One region of the Bradyrhizobium sp. NC92 genome, then DNA from elsewhere that is predicted to be linked to it. Evidence: predicted binding sites of a transcription regulator. Region 1 holds the regulator's gene; each other region holds the start of a gene.
What was found. The regulator PhoB, encoded in region 1, activates phosphate uptake and scavenging genes when phosphate is short. The targets are predictions, from matches to a motif close to TGTCATNNANCTGTCAT.
Positions count from the first base shown of each region.

Region 2: the regulator PhoB is predicted to act here: its motif matches at 1,988-2,004, upstream of ugpB (sn-glycerol-3-phosphate ABC transporter substrate-binding protein UgpB).
Region 3: the regulator PhoB is predicted to act here: its motif matches at 1,177-1,193, upstream of N2602_RS01940 (DUF2794 domain-containing protein).
Region 4: the regulator PhoB is predicted to act here: its motif matches at 2,944-2,960, upstream of phnC (phosphonate ABC transporter ATP-binding protein).

Region 1 is NZ_CP104171.1:8,064,015-8,069,189, reverse strand. Features, by position in the region: gene pstC (phosphate ABC transporter permease subunit PstC) at 1-231, shown strand, start outside; gene pstA (phosphate ABC transporter permease PstA) at 236-1,081, shown strand; gene pstB (phosphate ABC transporter ATP-binding protein PstB) at 1,078-1,899, shown strand; gene phoU (phosphate signaling complex protein PhoU) at 1,911-2,627, shown strand; gene phoB (phosphate regulon transcriptional regulator PhoB) at 2,642-3,349, shown strand; gene N2602_RS37500 (GcrA family cell cycle regulator) at 3,620-4,132, opposite strand; gene N2602_RS37495 (aspartate aminotransferase family protein) at 4,593-5,175, shown strand, end outside.
Region 2 is NZ_CP104171.1:293,852-299,026, reverse strand. Features, by position in the region: gene N2602_RS01420 (organic hydroperoxide resistance protein) at 29-454, shown strand; gene N2602_RS01415 (CaiB/BaiF CoA-transferase family protein) at 633-1,838, shown strand; gene ugpB (sn-glycerol-3-phosphate ABC transporter substrate-binding protein UgpB) at 2,058-3,374, shown strand; gene ugpA (sn-glycerol-3-phosphate ABC transporter permease UgpA) at 3,423-4,304, shown strand; gene ugpE (sn-glycerol-3-phosphate ABC transporter permease UgpE) at 4,304-5,152, shown strand; gene N2602_RS01395 (sn-glycerol-3-phosphate import ATP-binding protein UgpC) at 5,159-5,175, shown strand, end outside.
Region 3 is NZ_CP104171.1:402,622-407,796, forward strand. Features, by position in the region: gene N2602_RS01935 (thioredoxin family protein) at 12-788, shown strand; gene N2602_RS01940 (DUF2794 domain-containing protein) at 1,260-1,631, shown strand; gene N2602_RS01945 (IS110 family transposase) at 1,845-3,098, opposite strand; gene N2602_RS01950 (GNAT family N-acetyltransferase) at 3,418-3,948, opposite strand; gene N2602_RS01955 (Bax inhibitor-1/YccA family protein) at 4,224-5,015, opposite strand.
Region 4 is NZ_CP104171.1:960,503-965,677, forward strand. Features, by position in the region: gene N2602_RS04470 (hypothetical protein) at 1-177, shown strand, start outside; gene N2602_RS04475 (DUF1045 domain-containing protein) at 307-1,005, opposite strand; gene N2602_RS04480 (alpha-D-ribose 1-methylphosphonate 5-triphosphate diphosphatase) at 1,024-2,217, opposite strand; gene N2602_RS04485 (chloramphenicol acetyltransferase) at 2,214-2,885, opposite strand; gene phnC (phosphonate ABC transporter ATP-binding protein) at 3,061-3,870, shown strand; gene phnD (phosphonate ABC transporter substrate-binding protein) at 3,937-4,872, shown strand; gene phnE (phosphonate ABC transporter, permease protein PhnE) at 4,946-5,175, shown strand, end outside.

The sequences.
Region 1 (5,175 bases):
GAGACCATGGCGGTGACCTTCATCATCGGCAATTCGTTCCGGATCTCCTCGTCGATCTTCGCCCCGGGCACCACGATCTCGGCCGCGATCGCATCCGAGTTCGCCGAGAGCGACGGCCTGCACCAGTCCGGCCTGATCCTGCTCGGCCTCCTGCTGTTCGTGCTGACGTTCTTCGTGCTCGCGGCCGCCCGGTTGATGCTGCTGCGCCTGGAAACCAAGGCGGGGAAGTGAAGCCATGAACCCGATCTATTCGCGCCGCCGCCGCTGGGACATCGTCATTCGCGGACTCTGCATCGCAGCCGCTGCGTTCGGCGTCACCTGGCTCGCGCTGATCCTGATGACGTTGCTCTACAACGGCCTGGCCGGGCTCAACCTCCAGGTCTTCACCGAGAACACGCCGCCGCCCGGATCGAACGAAGGCGGTCTGCTCAACGCCATCGTCGGCTCACTGATCATGACCGTGATCGGCGTCGGCATCGGCGCGCCGCTCGGCCTGTTCGCCGGTACCTATCTTGCCGAATACGGTCGCAACGACAAGCTGACCTCGGTGATCCGTTTCATCAACGACATTCTCCTGTCGGCGCCCTCGATCATCATCGGCCTGTTCATCTACGGGGCGGTGGTGGTGCCGATGCGCGGCTTCTCGGCGATCGCGGGCAGCCTCGCGCTCGCCGTCATCGTGATCCCGGTCGTCGTGCGCACCACCGAGGACATGCTGCTGCTGGTGCCGAATCCGCTGCGCGAGGCGGCCTCTGCGCTCGGTCTGCCGCGCTCGCTGGTGATCAAGCGCATCGCCTATCGTGCCGCGCGTTCCGGCCTCATCACCGGCGTGCTGCTGGCGACCGCCCGCGTCGCGGGCGAGACCGCACCGCTGTTGTTCACGGCGCTGTCGAACCAGTTCTTCAGCCTCGGCCTGAACAAGACGATGGCGAACCTACCTGTCACCATCAACAACTTCGTGCAGAGCCCCTACGAATATTGGAAGCAACTCGCCTGGAGCGGCGCGCTGCTCATCACCCTGACCGTGCTTGCCCTGAACATTGGCGCGCGCATCCTTGGCGCCGAGAGGACTGCAAAATGAGTGAAATGTCTGTTTCCGTCAGCGCGCCGACCGTTCATCCCGGCTCGCAGCCGCTGCCCGAGGCGCCCGCCAAGGTCACCGCGCGCAACCTGAATTTCTACTACGGTGAGCACCACGCGCTGAAGAACATCAATCTGACGCTCGGCACCAACCGCGTCACGGCGTTCATCGGCCCGTCGGGCTGCGGCAAGTCGACCCTGCTGCGCATCTTCAACCGGATGTACGACCTCTATCCGGGCCAGCGCGCCACCGGCCAGCTGCTGCTTGACCAGACCAACATCCTCGACGCCAAGCTGGACCTCAACCTGTTGCGGGCCCGGGTCGGCATGGTGTTCCAGAAGCCGACGCCGTTCCCGATGACAATCTACGAGAACATTGCCTTCGGCATTCGTCTGTACGAGAAGATCTCGAAGTCGGAGATGGACGGCCGTGTTGAGAAGGCGCTGCGCGGCGGCGCGCTGTGGAACGAGGTCAAGGACAAGCTCAATGCCTCCGGCCTGTCGCTCTCCGGCGGCCAGCAGCAGCGCCTCTGCATCGCCCGCACCGTCGCGGTGCGGCCCGAGGTGATCCTGTTCGACGAGCCTTGCTCGGCGCTCGACCCGATCTCGACCGCCAAGGTCGAGGAACTGATCCAGGAATTGTCCGAGAACTACACGATCGCGATCGTCACCCACAACATGCAGCAGGCGGCGCGCGTCTCCGACAAGACCGCCTTCATGTATCTCGGCGAGCTGATCGAGTTCGACGACACCAGCAAGATCTTCACGTCGCCGAGCGATCGGCGCACGCAGGATTACATCACCGGCCGGTTCGGCTGAGGAGACGGAATATGGGTTCTGAACATACCGTAAAGGCCTTCGACAGCGATCTTCAGGAGCTCACTCGCCTGGTCGCCGAGATGGGCGGCATCGCCGAGCGCATGATCGTCGATTCCGTCGACGCGCTGATCCGCCGCGACGTGGCACTCGGCCAGCGCGTCGTCACCACCGACGCCGATCTCGACGCGCTGCAGAAGCGCATCGAGGAGCGCGCCGTGCTCACCATCGCCCGCCGCCAGCCAATGGCCGTCGACCTGCGCGAGATCGTCGGCGCCATGCGCGTTGCGACCGATCTCGAGCGCATCGGCGATCTCGCCAAGAACATGGGCAAGCGCGTCGCGGCGCTGGAGACGGATTTCCATCCGCTCAAGCTGTTCCGCGGCCTGGAGCACATGACAGACCTCGTGCAGCAGCAGGTCAAGAGCGTGCTCGACGCCTATGCCGCGCACGATTTGCCGGCGGCGATGGCGGTGTGGAAGGGCGACGAGGAAGTCGACGCCATCTGCACCTCGCTGTTCCGCGAGCTCCTCACCTATATGATGGAGGATCCGCGCAATATCTCGTTCTGCATCCACCTGATGTTCTGTGCCAAGAACATCGAGCGGATCGGCGACCACGCCACCAACATCGCCGAGACCGTGTTCTACATGATCGAGGGCCAGGCGATCACCGACAAGCGGCCGAAGGGCGACATGACGACCTTCGCCACGACGGTGCCGAATACCTAAGGAGCGACGACAACATGGGCGCACGCATTATGGTGGTAGAGGACGAGGAAGCTCTCACCGAGCTTCTCCGCTACAACCTCGAAGGCGACGGCTATGACGTCGAGACGGTGATGCGCGGCGACGACGCCGACACCCGCCTCAAGGAGCACATTCCCGATCTGATCGTGCTCGACTGGATGCTGCCGGGCCTGTCGGGCATCGAGCTGTGCCGGCGGCTTCGGACCCGTCCCGAGACCAAGCAGCTGCCGATCATCATGCTCACCGCGCGCGGCGAGGAGAGCGAGCGGGTACGGGGCCTCGCAACCGGCGCCGACGATTACATCGTCAAGCCGTTCTCGGTGCCGGAGCTGCTCGCGCGCGTGAAGGGTCTGCTCAGGCGCGCCAGCCCCGAGCGGCTCGCCACCGTGCTCGCCTATGGCGACATCGAGCTCGACCGCGACAAGCGCCGCGTGGCGCGCTCGGGCCGGCCGATCGATCTCGGCCCGACCGAATATCGCCTGCTGGAGTTCTTCCTGGAGCATCCCGGCCGCGTGTTCTCGCGCGAGCAGCTGCTCGATAGCGTCTGGGGCCGCGACATCTATATCGATGAGCGTACCGTCGACGTCCATATCGGCCGCCTGCGCAAGCTGCTCAATCTCGGCCGCGAGCAGGACCCGATCCGCACCGTCCGCGGCGCCGGCTACGCGCTGGATGATCGCTTCGCGAAGGCCGAGCAGACGTAAGATCTGCGAGCTGTTGGTGTGGTGAGCTGCGGCTACACCCTCAACCGTCATCCCGGGGCGCGCCCAGCGCGAGCCCGGGATCTCAGCGCGAGCGCTTGCGCTCGTCGCGATCAACCCAAGGACTTTGTTTGGCGAAGACCCGGCGTGACCATCTCGCGCAGCAATTGCGCCCTGTGGTTATGGATCCCCGCCTTCGCGGGATGGCACCGAGTGAGTTCAGCCGTCATCGTGTGACGGCTGCCGTATGTGCAGCCAACTAATTCCGCAAGCTCAGCGCGTGCTCGGCTTCGCCGGTGCGCGACGGCGGTCCGCTGCGGGCTGATAGGCCACGCGCGAATGCTGGGCGCAATAGGGCAGGCCGGAGAGCGCCTTGCCGCCGCAGAAGAAGAAATCCGGGCTCGAGGGATCGCCGACCGGCCAGTGGCAGGTCGCCTCGTTCAATTCCAGCAGCGACAGGCGCTGGCTCATCGGCACCACGTTGTCGTAGGTAACCGGCTCGGCTTCCACCTCGACCTCGAAGGCCTGCGCCAGCGCGGTGTTGCCGCGCGCAACGGGTCGCGTCACGCGCATCATGTGCTGCGCGGGCCGTGCCTTGCGCGGCCGCGGTGCTGCCGATGAAGGGCTCTTGGCGCGGCCGGACAGGCCGAGCCGGTGCACCTTGCCGATCACGGCATTGCGGGTCACATTGCCGAGCTCCGCCGCGATCTGGCTGGCCGAAAGTCCGGCCTCCCAGAGCTTCTTCAGCTGCTCGACGCGATCATCGGACCAGGTCAAAACCGTCATTGCACCCTTTCCCTCGCAGCGCGCCTGCCATCCTGGAGCCTTCGCCGCGATTGCCTAAAGCCTTGAAAAACCCGTGCCGCCAGAATCCCTTAAGGCTCGCCGGGCGCGCTCAAGACGCCCGAACGTTTACGCCGGTACATGAGGACTTTTGGGATCAGAACTGCTGCACGAGATGTCGTATCTGACAGTCCAAACGCTACAATATGGCGTGACTCCCGCGCAAGAGTCCGCCGACTCGCTTCCACATGTTCCGTGGTGAAAAACCCGCAAAATCGGCACCGCAAGACTACGGATTCAGCGTTTCGCGAGGCTTTCCGGGCGGCATTGACACCCGTCTTTCCAGGCATAAGATAGTGCCACGTGCCGCCCTTAAAAGGCGGCACGTTTCGTTTTCCGGGGCCGGTCAATGGTGCGTTGCGCAATGCGTGCCTCACACCGTCCGCAACATTCAAGTGACGTCATGACTAACAGCGCCGCGCCGCATTTGCTCCCCGTCTTCGCCAGGGCCGACCTCGGTTTCGAGCGCGGCGAAGGCTGCTGGCTGATCGCGACCAATGGTGATCGCTATCTCGATTTCACCTCGGGCGTGGCGGTGAATGCGCTCGGCCACGTTCATCCCGCGCTGGTCAAGGCGTTGCAGGAGCAGGCGACGAAGCTCTGGCACATGTCGAACCTGTTCCAGAGCCCCGATGGCGAGAAGCTCGCAAGCCGCCTCTGCAATGAGAGCTTCGCGGACTTCGTATTCTTCTGCAATTCCGGCGCCGAGGCGCTGGAAGGTGTGGTCAAGCTCGTCCGCCATCATCACTTCTCCAAGGGCCATCCGGAGCGTTATCGCATCATCACCTTCGAAGGCGCCTTCCATGGCCGCACGCTGGCGACGCTCGCCGCCACCGGGTCTGCGAAATATCTCGAGGGCTTCGGTCCGCCGATGGACGGCTTCGATCAGGTGCCGCACGGTGACCTCGACGCCGTGAAGAAGGCGATCGGCCCGCACACCGCCGGCATTCTCATCGAGCCGATCCAGGGCGAGGGTGGCGTTCGTG
Region 2 (5,175 bases), 590 kb from region 1:
CAACCTGGAAAGACCCGAGGAGACGAAAATGTCCGTGAACGTCCTCTACAAGACCAGCGCCAAGGCCACCGGCGGCCGCGACGGCCATGCTGCGACCCTCGACGGCGCGCTCGACGTCAAACTCACCACGCCGAAGGAGCTCGGCGGTGGCGGCGGCGCCGGCAACAATCCCGAGCAGCTGTTCGCGGCCGGCTATGCCGCCTGCTTCATCGGCGCGATGAAGTTCGTGGCTTCGCAGGGCGGCCCGAAGGTTCCGGCCGATGCCTCCGTCACCTCGACCGTCGGCATCGGCCCGCGCTCGGAAGGCGGCTTCGGCCTCGACATCGATCTTGCCGTCTCGCTGCCGGGCCTTGCCCGCGCGGAGGCCGAGGCGCTGGTCGCCAAGGCGCACCAGGTGTGCCCGTACTCCAATGCCACGCGCGGCAATGTCGACGTTCGCCTGACGGTCGTCTGATCGGCAGCGCGGATTGGCTGGCCCGGGATCCCCCTCGGGCCGGCCGCTTCCGACTGAATTTGCCACCGCGCGGCATGGCAGCGCAGCCGCGCATGCGGCCCTACGCGAGGGCCCATTGCTGGCGCAAACAAACCTCGCTAGGCCTGGGCTCAAACGTCGACACAGGAGAAGCGAAGGCATGAGTTCCGAAGCCGCAACGGGTGCCATGAGCGGACTGCGCGTCATCGATCTCACGCGCGTGCTCGGCGGTCCCTACTGCACCCAGATCCTCGCCGACCATGGCGCCGACGTGATCAAGGTCGAGCCGCCCGCAGGCGACGAGGTGCGCGAATGGGGCCCTCCGTTCCACGAGGAGGATGCGGCCTATTTCGTCGGCATCAACCGCAACAAGCGCTCGATCGGCCTCGACCTCGCCTCCGAAGGCGGGCGTGTCGTGCTGCTGAAGATGCTGGAAACGGCCGACGTCCTGATCGAGAATTTCAAGCCGGGCACGCTGGAGAAATGGGGCATCGGCAACGACGTCCTCGGCAAGAAATTTCCGCGCCTCGTGCATTGCCGGATCTGCGGCTTCGGCGCTGACGGCCCGCGCGGCGGCAATCCCGGCTATGACGCCATCATCCAGGCCATGACCGGCATGATCGCGGCGACCGGCTCGCCCGAGAGCGGGCCGATGCGGATCGGCGTGCCGCTGGTCGACATCACCACCGGACTTTATGCGGCGATCGGCATCCTGATGGCGCTGTCGGAGCGGCAGCGTTCGGGCCAGGGCCAGTTCCTGGAGACGACGTTGTACGAGACCGGCCTTGCCATCATGCATCCGCACACCGCGAATTATTTCATGCATGGCAAGCCGCCCTCGCTCACCGGCAACGAGCATCCGAACCTCGTGCCTTACGCCATCTTCCCGACCAAGACCGACAACATCTTCATCGGCGTCGGCAACGACGGCACCTTCCGCAAGCTCGCCAAGGAGATCGGCAAGCCCGAGCTCGGCACCGACCCGCGCTTTGCCCGCAACAAGGACCGCATCGCCAATCGCGAGGCGCTGCGCGCCGAGCTTGCCGCCGTGTTCAGCCAGCACGAGGCCGAGCCGCTGTGCAACCGCCTGCTCGCGGCCGGCCTGCCCGCTGGCCCCGTGCAGAAGATCGACCAGGCGCTGACCAACCCGCACACGATCGCGCGTGGCGATATCATCGAGAAGGACTGGTACAAGGGCGTCGCCTCGCCGATCCGGCTCGACCGCAGCAAGCCCAGCCTGCGCCGCGTGCCGCCGAAATTCAGCCAGCACGCGGCCGAGGTGCTGGGCGAGTTCGGCTACTCCAAGGCCGAGATCGACGCGATGGTCGAAAAAGGCACGGTCTGCGGTCCCGAGCGGAAACGCTAGGGGCCCTCACCCTTCACATCAACCAATGCCGCACTGCGGCGCGCGCACGCATGTGCAGCGCGAACGGCGGTGGCTGACCGCTCCGTGTTCGCCTATTTGACGACTTCCCATTTGGCGGCGCTTGCTGCTTTCGTTTCTCCCGCTTACACAGTCATGTGAACGTCATATGGCGCTGCTAGCGCAAGCGCTTCTTAGTGACGGGCAAGGGAGGTTTTCTTGATGGCTCTTCGACATTTTGGCGCGGCTGCGGCTGTCGCGCTCACGGTTGGTCTCGGCGCCTCGCCGGCACTTGCCGTGACCGAAATCCAGTGGTGGCACGCGATGACCGGCGCCAACAACGACGTCATCGTCAAGCTCGCCAACGACTTCAACACCACGCAGAGCGACTACAAGGTGATCCCGACCTACAAGGGCAACTACGCCGATACGATGAACGCCGGCATCGCCGCGTTCCGCGCCGGCAACGCGCCGCACATCATGCAGGTGTTCGAGGTCGGCACCGCCACCATGATGGCTGCGACCGGCGCCGTGAAGCCGGTCTACAAGCTGATGGCCGAGACCGGCGAGAAGTTCGATCCGAAGGCCTATCTGCCCGCGATCACCGGCTACTACTCGACCTCGAAAGGCGAGATGCTGTCCTTCCCCTTCAACTCGTCGTCGACCGTGATGTGGGTCAACCTCGACGAGCTGAAGAAGGCCAATGTCGAGATCCCGAAGACCTGGCCTGACGTGTTCGACGCCGCCAAGAAGCTGAAGGCGGCCGGCCATGCCACCTGCGGCTTCTCCAATTCCTGGATCACCTGGGTCAATCTCGAGCAGCTGTCCGCCTGGCACAACGTGCCGCTGGCGACCAAGGCCAACGGCCTCGACGGCTTCGACACCGTGCTCTCCTTCAACGGGCCGCTCCAGGTCAAGCATCTCGAGAACCTGGTCGAGCTCCAGAAGGACAAGACCTACGACTATGCCGGCCGCACCAACACCGGCGAAGGCCGCTTCACGTCGGGCGAATGCCCGCTCTACCTGACCTCGTCGGCGTTCTTCGGCAACGTCAAGGCGCAGGCCAAGTTCGCCTTCACCGCGGTGCCGATGCCCTATTATCCGGACGCCAAGGGCGCGCCGCAGAACTCGATCATCGGCGGTGCCTCGCTCTGGGTGATGGGCGGCAAGCCGGCGGACGATTACAAGGGCGTCGCGAAGTTCCTCACCTTCCTCTCGGACACCGATCGCCAGGTCTACATCCACAAGGCCTCCGGCTATCTGCCGATCACCAAGGCGGCCTATGATAAGGCCAAGGCCGAGGGCTTCTACAAGGACCAGCCCTATCTCGAGACGCCGCTGCTCGAGCTGACCAACAAGGAGCCGACCGAGAACTCGCGCGGCCTGCGGCTCGGCAACATGGTGCAGCTCCGTGACGTCTGGGCGGAGGAGATCGAGCAGGCGCTGGCGGGGAAGAAGACCGCCAAGCAGGCGCTAGACGCCGCCGTCGAGCGCGGCAACACCATGCTGCGCCAGTTCGAAAAGACCGCCGTGAAGTAAGGCGACCAGCGGCAGGCCGTCACCGGCCTGCCGCTTCTCTGGGGCATCATGCAAAAGCAAGCCATTTTCCAGTCGAAGCTGTTGCCCTATGCGCTGGTTGCGCCGCAGCTCGCGATCGTCCTGATTTTCTTCTACTGGCCGGCCTTGCAGGCGGTGATCCAGTCCTTCCTGCTCCAGGACGCCTTCGGCCTCTCGACCAGCTTCGTCTGGTTCGACAATTATCTCGAGCTGTTCAGGGAGCGCGCCTATTTCGAGGCGATCCTGCGCACCTTCTTCTTCTCGTTCGCGATCGCGGTGTCGTCGCTGTCGTTCGCGCTGCTGCTCGCCGTGATGGCGGACAAGCCGCTGCGCGGCTCGATGCTCTACCGCACGCTGCTGATCTGGCCCTATGCGGTGGCGCCGCCCGTCGTCGGTGTGCTCTGGATCTTCATGCTGCATCCCTCGCTCGGCGTGCTCTCGCGCTACCTGCGCACTCTGGGCATCGACTGGAATCCGCTGCTCGACGGCGACCAGGCCGCATCGCTGATCATCCTGGCCGCCGCCTGGAAGCAGATCTCCTACAACTTCCTGTTCTTCCTCGCCGGCCTGCAGAGCATCCCCAGAAGCGTGCTCGAGGCCGCCGCGATCGACGGCGCGCGCCCGATGCGCAGGTTCTGGACCGTGACCTTCCCGCTGCTGTCGCCGACCATCTTCTTCCTCCTGGTCGTCAACATCGTCTACGCCTTCTTCGACACGTTCGGCATCATCGACACCATGACCCGCGGCGGCCCCGGCAAGTCGACCGAGACGCTGGTCTACAAGGTCTATTCCGACGGCCTGCTCGGCGGCAATCTCGGCAGCTCGGCGGCGCAGTCGGTGATCCTGATGATCATGGTGATCGTGCTCACGGGCATCCAGTTCCGCTTCGTCGAACGCAAGGTGACCTACTGATGGTCGAGGAAGAGGGCTTTCGGCGCTACGTCGCCCACATCATCCTATGGATCGGAATCGCGATCGTCGCCTTCCCGGTCTACATCGCAATCGTCGCCTCGACCCAGGACAACGCCGTGATCGCGAACGGGCAGATGTCGCTGCTGCCCGGCGGCCACTTCTTCGAGACCTACTACCAGACCATCTTCGTCGGCACGAGCGGCTCGACCCGCGAGCCGGTCGGCAACATGATGCTGAACTCGCTGGTGATGGCGCTGCTGATCGCGGTGGGCAAGATCGCGATCTCGATCATCTCGGCCTATGCGATCGTGTATTTCCGCTTCCCGTTCCGGATGCCGATCTTCTGGCTCATCTTCATCACCCTGATGCTCCCGGTCGAGGTCCGCATCTATCCGACCTACAAGATCGTCGCCGACCTGCACATGCTCGACAGCTATGCCGGCCTGTCGCTGCCGCTGATCGCATCGGCCACCGCGACGCTGCTGTTCCGCCAGTTCTTCATGACCGTGCCGGACGAGCTGTTGGAAGCCTCGCGCATCGACGGCGCCGGCCCCTTGCGCTTCTTCTGGGATACGCTGCTGCCGCTGTCGCGCACCAACATGGCGGCGCTGTTCGTGATCCTGTTCATTCTCGGCTGGAATCAATATCTCTGGCCGCTCTTGATCACCACGCGCGACGACATGCAGACCATCCAGATCGGCATCCGCAAGATGATCACCACCACCGACGCGCTGACCGAATGGCCGATCGTGATGGCAACCGCCGTGCTGGCCATGCTGCCGCCGGTGTTCGTCGTCGTCGCCATGCAGAAATTGTTCGTGCGCGGCCTGGTCGAGACGGAGAAGTAGAGACTTATGGCCAACGTCACCCT
Region 3 (5,175 bases), 690 kb from region 1:
CGGCGTTCGACATGACGACAATGACGGCTTCCCATCTGATTCCACGTTGGACCGGTGCGCTCTGGTCGGGCGCTCTCGGCATATGTGCGATCATCGCCGTCATTCGTCCTGCCGAGGCTGATCCCCGCGCCGTCGTCGAATTGTTCACCTCGCAGGGCTGCTCCTCCTGCCCGCCCGCCGACCAGATCATCGGCGATCTCTCCAAGGATCCCTCGGTCATCGCGCTGAGCATGCCGATCGATTATTGGGACTATCTCGGCTGGAAGGACACGCTGGCGGATTCGCGTTTCTCTGCACGGCAGCGCGCCTATTCGCGCATGCGCGGCGACCGCGAGGTCTACACGCCACAGGTCGTGGTCAACGGCTCCACGCATGTCATCGGCAGCGATCGCGCCGGCATCGAGAACGCGATCGGCAAGACCGACAAGGGCAACGGCGTGATGAGCGTGCCGGTGACGATGTCGCTCTCGGGCAAGCAGATCAACGTGTCGGTGGCCGCGAGCAAGGAGCCCACGGTCTCGCATGGCGAGGTCTGGATCTGCTCGATCGCCAAGTCGGTGCCGATCGCGATCACCCGCGGCGAGAACCGCGGACAGCAGGTCACCTATCACAATGTGGTGCGCAACCTGCTCAAGGTCGGCGACTGGACCGGCCGTCCGGAGAGCTGGACGGTGCCGATCGAAAATCTCACGCGCGATGGCGTCGACGGCGCGGTGGTCTACGTTCAGGACGGCAGCCGCGAGCGACCGGGCCCGATGTTGGGTGCGGCGTACACGTCGCTGCATTGAAGCAAGCAGAACGTCTCAGCAATTGATGCTTCGCCATTCCGGGTTCGCGCCAAGAGGCGCGCCCCGGAATGACAGTGGCCGGAAACATCGCGGCACAAACAAAAAAGGACCAACTTGCGTTGGCCCTCCTTGTCGTGCGTACAGACCCGATCCTGTTCGACCCCGGGGGGCTGGGGGCTGAGGAATCCGGAACCGAAAGGACCGGGTCAACGCACACCAGTCTTTTCGCAATGCAGGGCGGCGGGCGGTTGGCGGAAAAGCGGCGATACTATGATTCCTGCTAACGATCCCGTGACGGTTTGCCGCGACGGAGTTCCACCCTTGCGTGTGCCCAGACGCACTGTCGATTCGACCGGTTGAGCCCCTTGCGGCGCGGAACGGTTGGCGCAATCATGCAAGTGTCATGAACGCGGTTCCGGGGACGGTCTTCGCGGACCCGGGTCATAGCCGTGCGATGAGGAGGCGCTTCCCATGAGTCTGACGTCGGAGGATGCCGAGCCGAGCGAGCAGCGCGCGGCGGCGCGTCCCGCCGCGGCGCATGCGCCGCCGAACCGGGTGACCTTCAACCGGCTCGAGCTGCACCGGATTCTCAATCTCTACGGTCGCATGGTCGCCGACGGCGAGTGGCGCGACTATGCCATCGACTTCCTGAAGGACCGCGCCGTGTTCTCGGTCTATCGCCGTGCCTCGGAAGTGCCGATCTACCGCATCGAGAAGGACCCGCGCCTCGCGCGCAAGCAAGGCATGTACAGCGTGATCTCGGCGACCGGCCTGATCCTGCGCCGCGGCCACGAGCTCGAGCGCGTGCTGCTGGTGATCGATCGCAAGCTGGCGGTGGTGTAGCGGCACGAACGCTGCCGTAGGACCTCCTACCCTTGGTCAAGGGGAACGTCCTTATAGGGCAATATGGTAGCGCCGTGCTCGATGCAGTCCAGGACGCTGCGCGCCGGCTTTGCCGGTGCCTTCGGCATCCTGGACAGCATCTGCGGGCGGCGCTCTGGCGCTCGGCAGGTCGGGACGAAGGAATGGTCGCCCGGCCGAACAAAGGAATGGGGCTCACCCGTTCGCGGAGTTCTTTGTGCCGTTATGGTCCGCATCGTATGGGGTCTGTCGCTTGAGCGTCGTGCACAGGGCAAAAAGCAAGCGATCTCCCACGCTGCGCAGAGCCCGCGCGTGACCGTGTCCTTTTCTGCGCAAGGCATCATACCGTCGCCTGCTGGCAGCGTCGTGTTGGATGGCGACACGCGACCAGTGATGGACGGCGCTCTGTAGCCGCCTGTTGCAGGCGAGGCGGCGGATCACGAAGCGTTGTTTGCCGCTTTGCCGCGTCACCGGCGCAGCCCCTGCCAAGGCGCGCAGAGCATGGTAATCTCGTCTGCGCAGGGGCTCTGCGGCCTCGGCGAGCAGTGTGGCGAGATTGATCCTGCCGATTCCTGGCCAGGAGCGTAGGATCGTCACGTCGCACTGCTCCGAGCTCTGCCCCGACGGCTTCTCCTCTCCTTCGAACTCGGCACATAGCCGGTCCAGGTTCTGATGAGCCTCTTTGATCTGCCGATTGACCAGGTGCAGACGTGCCGCCAGGCTGCGGATGTGAGCGCAGGCTGCCTCCGTCGTGCCGGGGGCTACGAACAGCGGTGCCTCGCGCAAAGTCCCGAGCACCGTCGCCGCATTGAGACGGCGGATACGATAGTCCCTGAGAACACCTGCGATGGCCTTCTCGCTGGCCTTGACCGCACTGGCGGGGGTCGGCACCTTCTGCCAAAGCGCCAGGAACCATTCGTCGGCGACATCGTCGGTCAACTTGGTGGCCTGGGGATAATATCGCCACAACTGCTGACGCAAGCGGTTGGCAAGCCGCGTGCGTTCCTGCTGCAGTTCGTCCGCCAGGCGCGACCACTCCCGCAGCTCAATCATCGCCGCATCGTCTGCCACAAGCCGACGGAAAGCAGCACGGTCAGTGCGCAGCGAGGCGCCGAGCACATGAGCATCGCGGCGGTCGTCCTTGGCACCGGCCACCGTGAAGCGATCGCGGAAGCGATCCAGTTGCTTGGGATTGATGGCAAACACCGCAAACCCGTGCTCGAGCAGCATCTCCACCACCGGGCCGTGCGGCATCTCGATCGCCACGGCGATCTGTCCCGGTGCGGCCTTGGTCTTCTCCAGCAGCCAGTCACGCAACTCCGTCAGCCCGGCGCCGCCATGGTCGAACTCGTGCTGCGCAACCTGTCTTCCCGCGGCATCCAGCAGGCAAACGCTATGGCTCCGCGTTGCCCAGTCGATCCCGACGAACCAGCGTACATCTTCGATCATTGTTGAGACCTCCTTGCTCGCAAGGCGGGCCACCACGATCCTGATCAGTCCCTGTACCGGCGCTCTTGGCGCGACCTCCTACCGGATCTCGATCGCGGTCGCTCCGCCGGGGCGCGGTTCCTACGTCGGTGCTCGAGGCACAGGTGGACAAGGCTGCTCCCGGCGGATCGGCCCGGACGGCCAGTCTACATCCGAAGGCCGCCACGAACCCCACAAGGGTACAGGGTGGGCAAAGGCGCACCGCGCCGTGCCCACGTCCTATCTCAATCGCCGCGAACGGTGGGCACGCTTGCGCTTTGCCCGCCCTACGAAACCGAGCTTACTTCCCCGGCACCGTGCGCGCGCCCTCGCCGAGGTCGCGCTGCATCATCACCGTGTCCAGCCAGCGCCCGAATTTCAGCCCGACGCTGGGATGCGTGCCGATCATCTTGAAGCCGCACCTTGTGTGCACGCCGATCGATCCGGCATTGGCGGAATCGCCGATCACCGCGATCATCTGGCGGAAGCCGCGCGTCTCGCATTCGGCGATCAGCCGTTCCAGCAGCATTGAGCCGACGCCGCGGCGGTGGAAGGACGGATCCAGATAGATCGAGTTCTCCACCGTGAAGCGGTAGGCCGGCCGCGGCCGGTAAGCGCCGGCATAGGCATAGCCGGCCACGCGTCCGTCCAGCATGGCGACGAAATAGGGATAGCCGCCGTCGATCAGCGCGCGATAGCGGCGCGTCATCTCCGTAAGGTCAGGCGGCTCCAGCTCGAACGTCGCCGTGCCCTCGCGGACGGCCTGCTGGTAGATGGCGGTGATGGCGGGAAGGTCGGCCTCGGTGGTGGGCCTGATATCGGGTGCGGACATGGCGGGAAGATTAGAGTGTTCCCGCGGCGGCCGGAAGGGGTTCCGCCGCCTCCGCCCCCGTCATTGCGAGCGGACCCTCCACTTTCTCCGCCGTCATTCCCCGCGAAGGCGCGGAATCCAGTACGCTGCGGCCTCTCGGTCAATCACGACTGCCTCTGGAATACTGGATCGCCTGCTTTCGCGGGCGATGACATTGAGCGTGTGGCGCGCTCCCGCCCCAAACAAATACCCCGGCCTCTCGGCCGGGGTTCGTGTCGTTCGCTCGGTCCTGTCGCCTACTCGCGCTGGCCGAGGAGCTGCAGCAGCAGCGTGAACAGGTTGATGAAGTTCAGGTACAGCGACAGTGCGCCGGTGATGGCCGCGCGCTCTGCGATGTCACCGCCGGCCGAGGCATAGCCGTAGATGTAGTCGTTCTTCAACCGCTGGGTGTCCCACGCGGTGAGGCCCGAGAACACCAGCACGCCGACCACCGAGACGATGAACTGCAGCATCGAGCTGGCCAGGAACAGGTTCACTAGGCTGGCGATGATGATGCCGATCAGGCCCATGAACAGGAACGAGCCCATCCCGGTCAGGTCACGCTTGGTGGTGTAGCCGTAGAGGCTCAGCGCACCGAAGGTGGCCGCGGTGATGAAGAACACCCGCACGATCGAGGTGTGGGTGAACACCAGGAAGATCGACGACAGCGAGATGCCCATCAGCGCCGAGAACACCCAGAACAGGATCTGGGCGGTCGAGGGGGCCAGGCGGTTGATGCCCGCCGAGATCACGAACACCATCGCGAGCGGCGCGAGCATGAACAGCCACTTCAGGGGGCTGACGAACATGGCGTAGCCGAACGGCGTCAGGAACAGCTTGCCGACGCGGACGGCGTCCGCCGTCGGGACGTCGGTCACGGCGGCCATGTAGACGCCGAGCGCGGCAAGGCCGGTGATGGCCAGGCCAATGCTCATGTAGTTGTAGATGCGCAGCATATAGGCGCGCAGGCCGGCATCGACCGTCGCGGCGTCGACACGCCCGGCGGCCCTGCCGAAAGGAGAAGCGTAGTTACGGTCTAGGTCCGACATGGTCGAATTCCCGTTGGTTGGTCCGGTCCGGCATGAGGGTCGCCATGCCGCCGGTTCGTCAAATTCTATCTCGGAGACCGCTGCCAGCCGACTAAATTTTGGCTCACAATCGGGGCCCCGAACCCATTCGATATGTGGGAAACTAACACATTCGCTGCAA
Region 4 (5,175 bases), 1.3 Mb from region 1:
GTGTCCCTGGTGCACGTTGCCGCCATGGTCGGCGCCGGCGGATGTCTGGCGTGGCTGGTCTACCGCCATCTGGGATTGAGGTTCGTCTCGCGAAGCTGGTTCAACCTGGATGCAGTCTGGGCGACCAGCCTCGTTGTGGTTGGCGCGGTGGCGCTCGCTTTCAATCTTGCGAGCTAGCGCTAAATTAGGCTGAGTATGTCTTTCCAACGTCATTGCGAGCGAAGCGAAGCAATCCAGACTTTCCCTCTGGAAACGGTCTGGATTGCTTCGTCGCTTCGCTCCTCGCAATGACGGAGGACGTGGTGACTATCTTGCCAGAGCCCACTCGCCGATGATGCGGAAGCGCGCCTTGGCATCATCCTGCTTGAACAGCGCGATGCGGTCGACCGCTAGCGCGTCGAGCTGCAGCGCCGCAAAACGCTCCCGCAACATCTGCAGGATCGGCCCGCGCCGTTCCGCATCCAGGCGCCCCGTCAGCGTCATGTGGAAGCGGAATTCTTCCATCACGTAGGGATAGCCCCAGCGGTCGAGATAGTCGCGCTGCCGCTCGCTGAGCTTCTCCGGCTTGCGCCGGGCGCGATCTTCCGCCGTCAGCGCGGCGCGAAATGGGTCGAACTCGCGAACGCAATCGGCGGCAAGTTGCTCCAGCGCCTCGACCGGCTCGGCCGGAATCACGGCAATGAAGCCGCTGATGGAATCCACAATTGGCGAGATCACGGGATGCGGCCGCGCCTCGGCGGCGAAGGCCGCGCAGGCAGCCTTCAGATCGGCTTCGGTCTTGCCAGGCGACAGCGCCATCGGCGCCTTCAGCGTGGCGTGAAAGCCGTATTTGCGGGGATCGGCGCTGACCTCGCGCCAGTCCGGCGCGACATGCAGCGCTTGTTGCGGAAACGGCAGCTCGTCTCCGGTATAGGCGTCATAGCCGAGCAGCTCCGCGCCGAAGCGGGAGAGGGCGCTGTCGCTGCCGGCGGCAAAATAGATCGCGTAGCGGGGGAAACCTGTCATTACCTCAGCATAACCAATTCATGCCGCAACGATAGCCTCGCGCGGCGTTGCTGCCGTGGTGAGCAGCCGCGTCGCGTCGGTGAGATACACGAGCTTGCCGCCTGAGATCACCGCGATCAGCCGCGGCCGCAGCTCCAGGCTGTCGTCGACGAGGAGAATGTCAGCGCGGCGTCCCTCCGCGAGCAGGCCGCGATCGGTGAGGCCGGTTGCGCGCGCCGGGCCGGCGGAGACCAGATCCCAGGCCTGAGCCAGCGGCACCACGCCATCGGCGGCCAACCGGAATGCGGCGAGCAGCTGCGCCGGATAGTAATAGTCCGACGCCAGCACCGAGCAGAGCCCTTTGGCGATCATGTCGGCGGCCCTGGTCCAGCCGGTGTGGCTGCCGCCCCGCACGACGTTCGGCGCGCCATAGACGATGGCATCGCCGTGGCTGGCCGCAGCCCGCGCCGTTTCCTCGTTGATCGGAAATTCCGCGATCAAGGCGCCGAGCTCGCGAAATTCCCGGCGCATCGTTGGGCTCGCGTCGTCATGCGAGAGCATCCGCACCTCGGCTGCGCGGGCAAAAGCGGCCAGCCGTGATACCGAAGCCGGCACCTCGGCGGCGCGCGAGACCACACGCTCGACCAGCTTGTCAAAATCCTCGCTCGACAGCCCGGTGCGCTCCACCATGCGGTTGCGCTTGCGCGGCTTGGCCATGTCGGCGACCGTGCCGTCCATGTGATCATTGAAAGCGAACAGGTCGACGCGGCCCTCGCTGAGCCATTGTGCGATCTCGGCCTCGGCATCGAGATTGTAGGTCTCGTGCCGCAGGTGGAAGCGGGTGTCGGCGGCGAATTGCGGGCGCTGCCGCTCGATCGCCTCCATCAGGCCGCGCGCATTGTCGGCGCTGCGCAGGCCCGGCTCCCAGGAGCAGGTCGTGGCGTGAAACACGGTGGTGATGCCATTGCTGATCGCCTGGCGGTCGCTGTCGGCGAGCGCAACGTCGGTCGGAAAGTCGACGCCGGCGCGCGGCATCATCTGCCGCTCGAAGGCATCGCCATGCAGATCGACGATGCCGGGCAGCACCAGCAGGTCACGCGCGTCGAGCGCCAGCCGCGCCCGGCCGCGAGAGGCATCGATCGCTGCAATGTCCGTTCCGGAGACGAGAAGAGAGGTTTCGGCGAGCTCGGCGCCGATCAAGGCCCGGCCGCCTTCGATGAATATGTCTGTCACGCGACCGCGCTTCGTTTGCTGGCAGGGGAATTGGCGAGTGAGCTTGCCCGTGCTTCGTATGTCGAGAGGAAATCTTCAATCCCGAGCTTGCGGAAATCGGGCAGCGTCGCGCGCAATTTGTCGTGATCCCAGTCCCACCAGGCAAGCTTTGCAAGGCGTCCGGCGATCTCCTCCGAGAACCGCCGCCGTACGATACGGGCTGGGTTGCCGGCGACGATGGTGTAGGCCGGCACGTCCTTGGTGACGATCGCGCCGGCGGCGATCACCGCGCCGGTGCCGATGTTGCGGCCCGGCAGCACGATCGCGCCATGGCCGATCCAGACGTCATGGCCGATATGAACGTGATGCTGGCGCCGCCAGTCGAAGAACTCGGAATCGTCGCTCTCACCCTCGAAATAGGCGCTGGAGCGGTAGGTGAAGTGCGCCTGCGTGGCGCGATGCATCGGATGGTTGCCGGGATTGATCCGGATCATCGCCGCGATCGAGCAGAATTTTCCGATGGTGGTGTAAGTGATCTGCGCGTCGTTCACGACATAGGAGTAATCGCCCATCGCCACTTCATGCAGGATGGTGCGGGCGCCGACCTCGGTATAGGCGCCGAGCTTGGTCTCGTGCAGCTTGGCCGAGGGATCGACGGTCGGCTGAACCGAAAGAGCTTTGGCGGCCATGTTGCATCCGAAGTGCGAGGGCGGGGCGTTTTTCTTCGAGCGGCTGGATGACGATGTCATGACAACGAGATGACAGGGGATGACGTGCGTAGGATCGCCGCATCGCAGCGCGTGTGTCACACAAGTGTTAAGCACGGGCGTTAGCGGTTGGCTCCAGCTACTCTGGAGCCCCTGTATGCTGGTGGTTGAAGGCCTGACGTGTCGCTTCGGCGCGAAAGCCGCGGTGGACGACGCTTCGTTTCAAGTTTCCCCCGGTTGCTTCGTCGGTGTGATCGGGCGATCCGGCGCCGGCAAGTCGACATTGCTGCGGACCATCAATCGCCTCGTGACGCCGACCGGGGGACGCATCCTGTTCGACGGCGTCGACGTCACCTTGCTGCGCGGCAAGGAGCTGCGGCAGTGGCGCGCCCGCTCGGCGATGATCTTCCAGCAGTTCAACCTGGTCGGTCGGCTCGACGTGCTCACCAATGTCCTGATGGGCCGTCTCGCCACGATGCCCGCCTGGCGCTCGCTGTCGCAGGCCTGGCCCGAGCAGGACAAGGCGCTGGCGATGTCGGCCCTCGAGCAGTTCGACATCGCTTCGCTCGCTGCCCAGCGGGCCGACCAGCTCTCCGGCGGCCAGCAGCAGCGCGTCGCGATCGCCCGCGCGCTGGTGCAGCAGCCCGACATCATCCTCGCCGACGAGCCGATCGCCTCGCTCGATCCGCGCAACACCAAGATCGTGATGGATGCGCTTTTGCGCATCAACAAGCATTTCGGCATCACGGTGCTCTGCAACCTGCATTCGCTCGATCTGGCCCGCACCTACTGCGACCGCCTGATCGGCATGGCCGCCGGGCGCGTGGTATTCGACGGCGCGCCTGCCGCGCTGACCGATCACGTCGCGCGCGAGCTCTACGATCTCGAAGCTGCCGACGTCGTGGGTGGCCTGCCTGTCCCGGCGCCCGAGGGCGTGCCGGCGCTCGGAACCGCCGCAGCCGCCTAAAGCCGCATCGCACCTGTTCAATTGCCAGTTTGCGTCAACCGACCCCCAACCGATGAAGAGGGCATCATGATCACTCGCAGATTAATCCTGGCCGGCGCCGCTGCGCTCGCTTTCACCGCCTCCGCCTCGGCCGACGACTGGAAGGCCAAGTATCCCGAGCTGACCTTCGCCGTCGTCCCGGCCGAGAACGCGTCGGGCGTCACCGAGCGCTGGGCACCGTTCATGACTTATCTATCGAAAGAACTCGGCGTAAAGGTCACGCTGCGCATCGCCAACGACTATGCCGCGGTGATCGAAGGCCAGCGCGCCGGCAATATCCACATCGCCAGCTACGGCGCGGCCGCGTTCGCGCGTGCCCGCCTGACCGGCGTCAAGTCCGAGGCCTTCGCCAACGACATCAACGCCGACGGCTCGACCGGCTACTATTCGGTGTTCTTCGTCAAGGCAAGCAGCGCCTACAAGAAGATCGACGACCTGAAGGGCAAGAACCTCGGCCTCGTCGACCCGAACTCGACCTCCGGCAACAACGTGCCGCGCTTCGAGCTCGACAAGATGGGCATCCACGATGCCGACGCCTATTTCGGCAAGGTCGTCTTCACCGGCAGCCACGAGAACGCGATGCTGGCGCTGGCGCAGGGCACGGTCGAAGTCGCTGCCAACCAGTGGACCAGCGACGACGATTCCACGCTGGCGCAGATGCTGACCAAAGGGATGCTGAAGAACGCCGACGGCTCGGCGATGAAGAAGGACGATTTCCGCATCATCCACAAATCGGCGCCGATCATCAACGGCCCCTATGCCTACAATTCCGACCTGCCGGAAGACGCCAAGACCGCCATTGCCAAGGCGTTCTTCGACGCGCCGGCCAAGGACAAGGCCGCGTTCGACCGTCTCTCCGACGGCCAGAAGAAGGGCTTTCATCCCGCCACCACCAAGGACTGGGATGGCACGATCGAGCTGATCAAGTTCGTCGACGCACTGCGTAAGAAGAAGGCGTCCTGAGTCTTCGGGACGATGCACCTGAGCCGGGTCCCAAAGACCCGGCTCTTTCTTTGACGGGACCTGTTTCGACCCCATGACGACAGCGGTTTCGATCCTCCCCGAGCAGCAGCTCGCCGCGCTCAACGCTGCCTATCGCCAGGCGGTTTCACGCAGGCGGCTTCGTCTCCTGTTGGGAGCGGGCGTGTTTGCCGCCGCGCTGGCTCTCGCCGCGATCGGCGCCGAAGTGAATTTGCGCACGCTGTTCACCTATTTCGGCAACTTCGTCAGCTATTTCGACCGCATCCTCACGCTCGACAGCGGCCA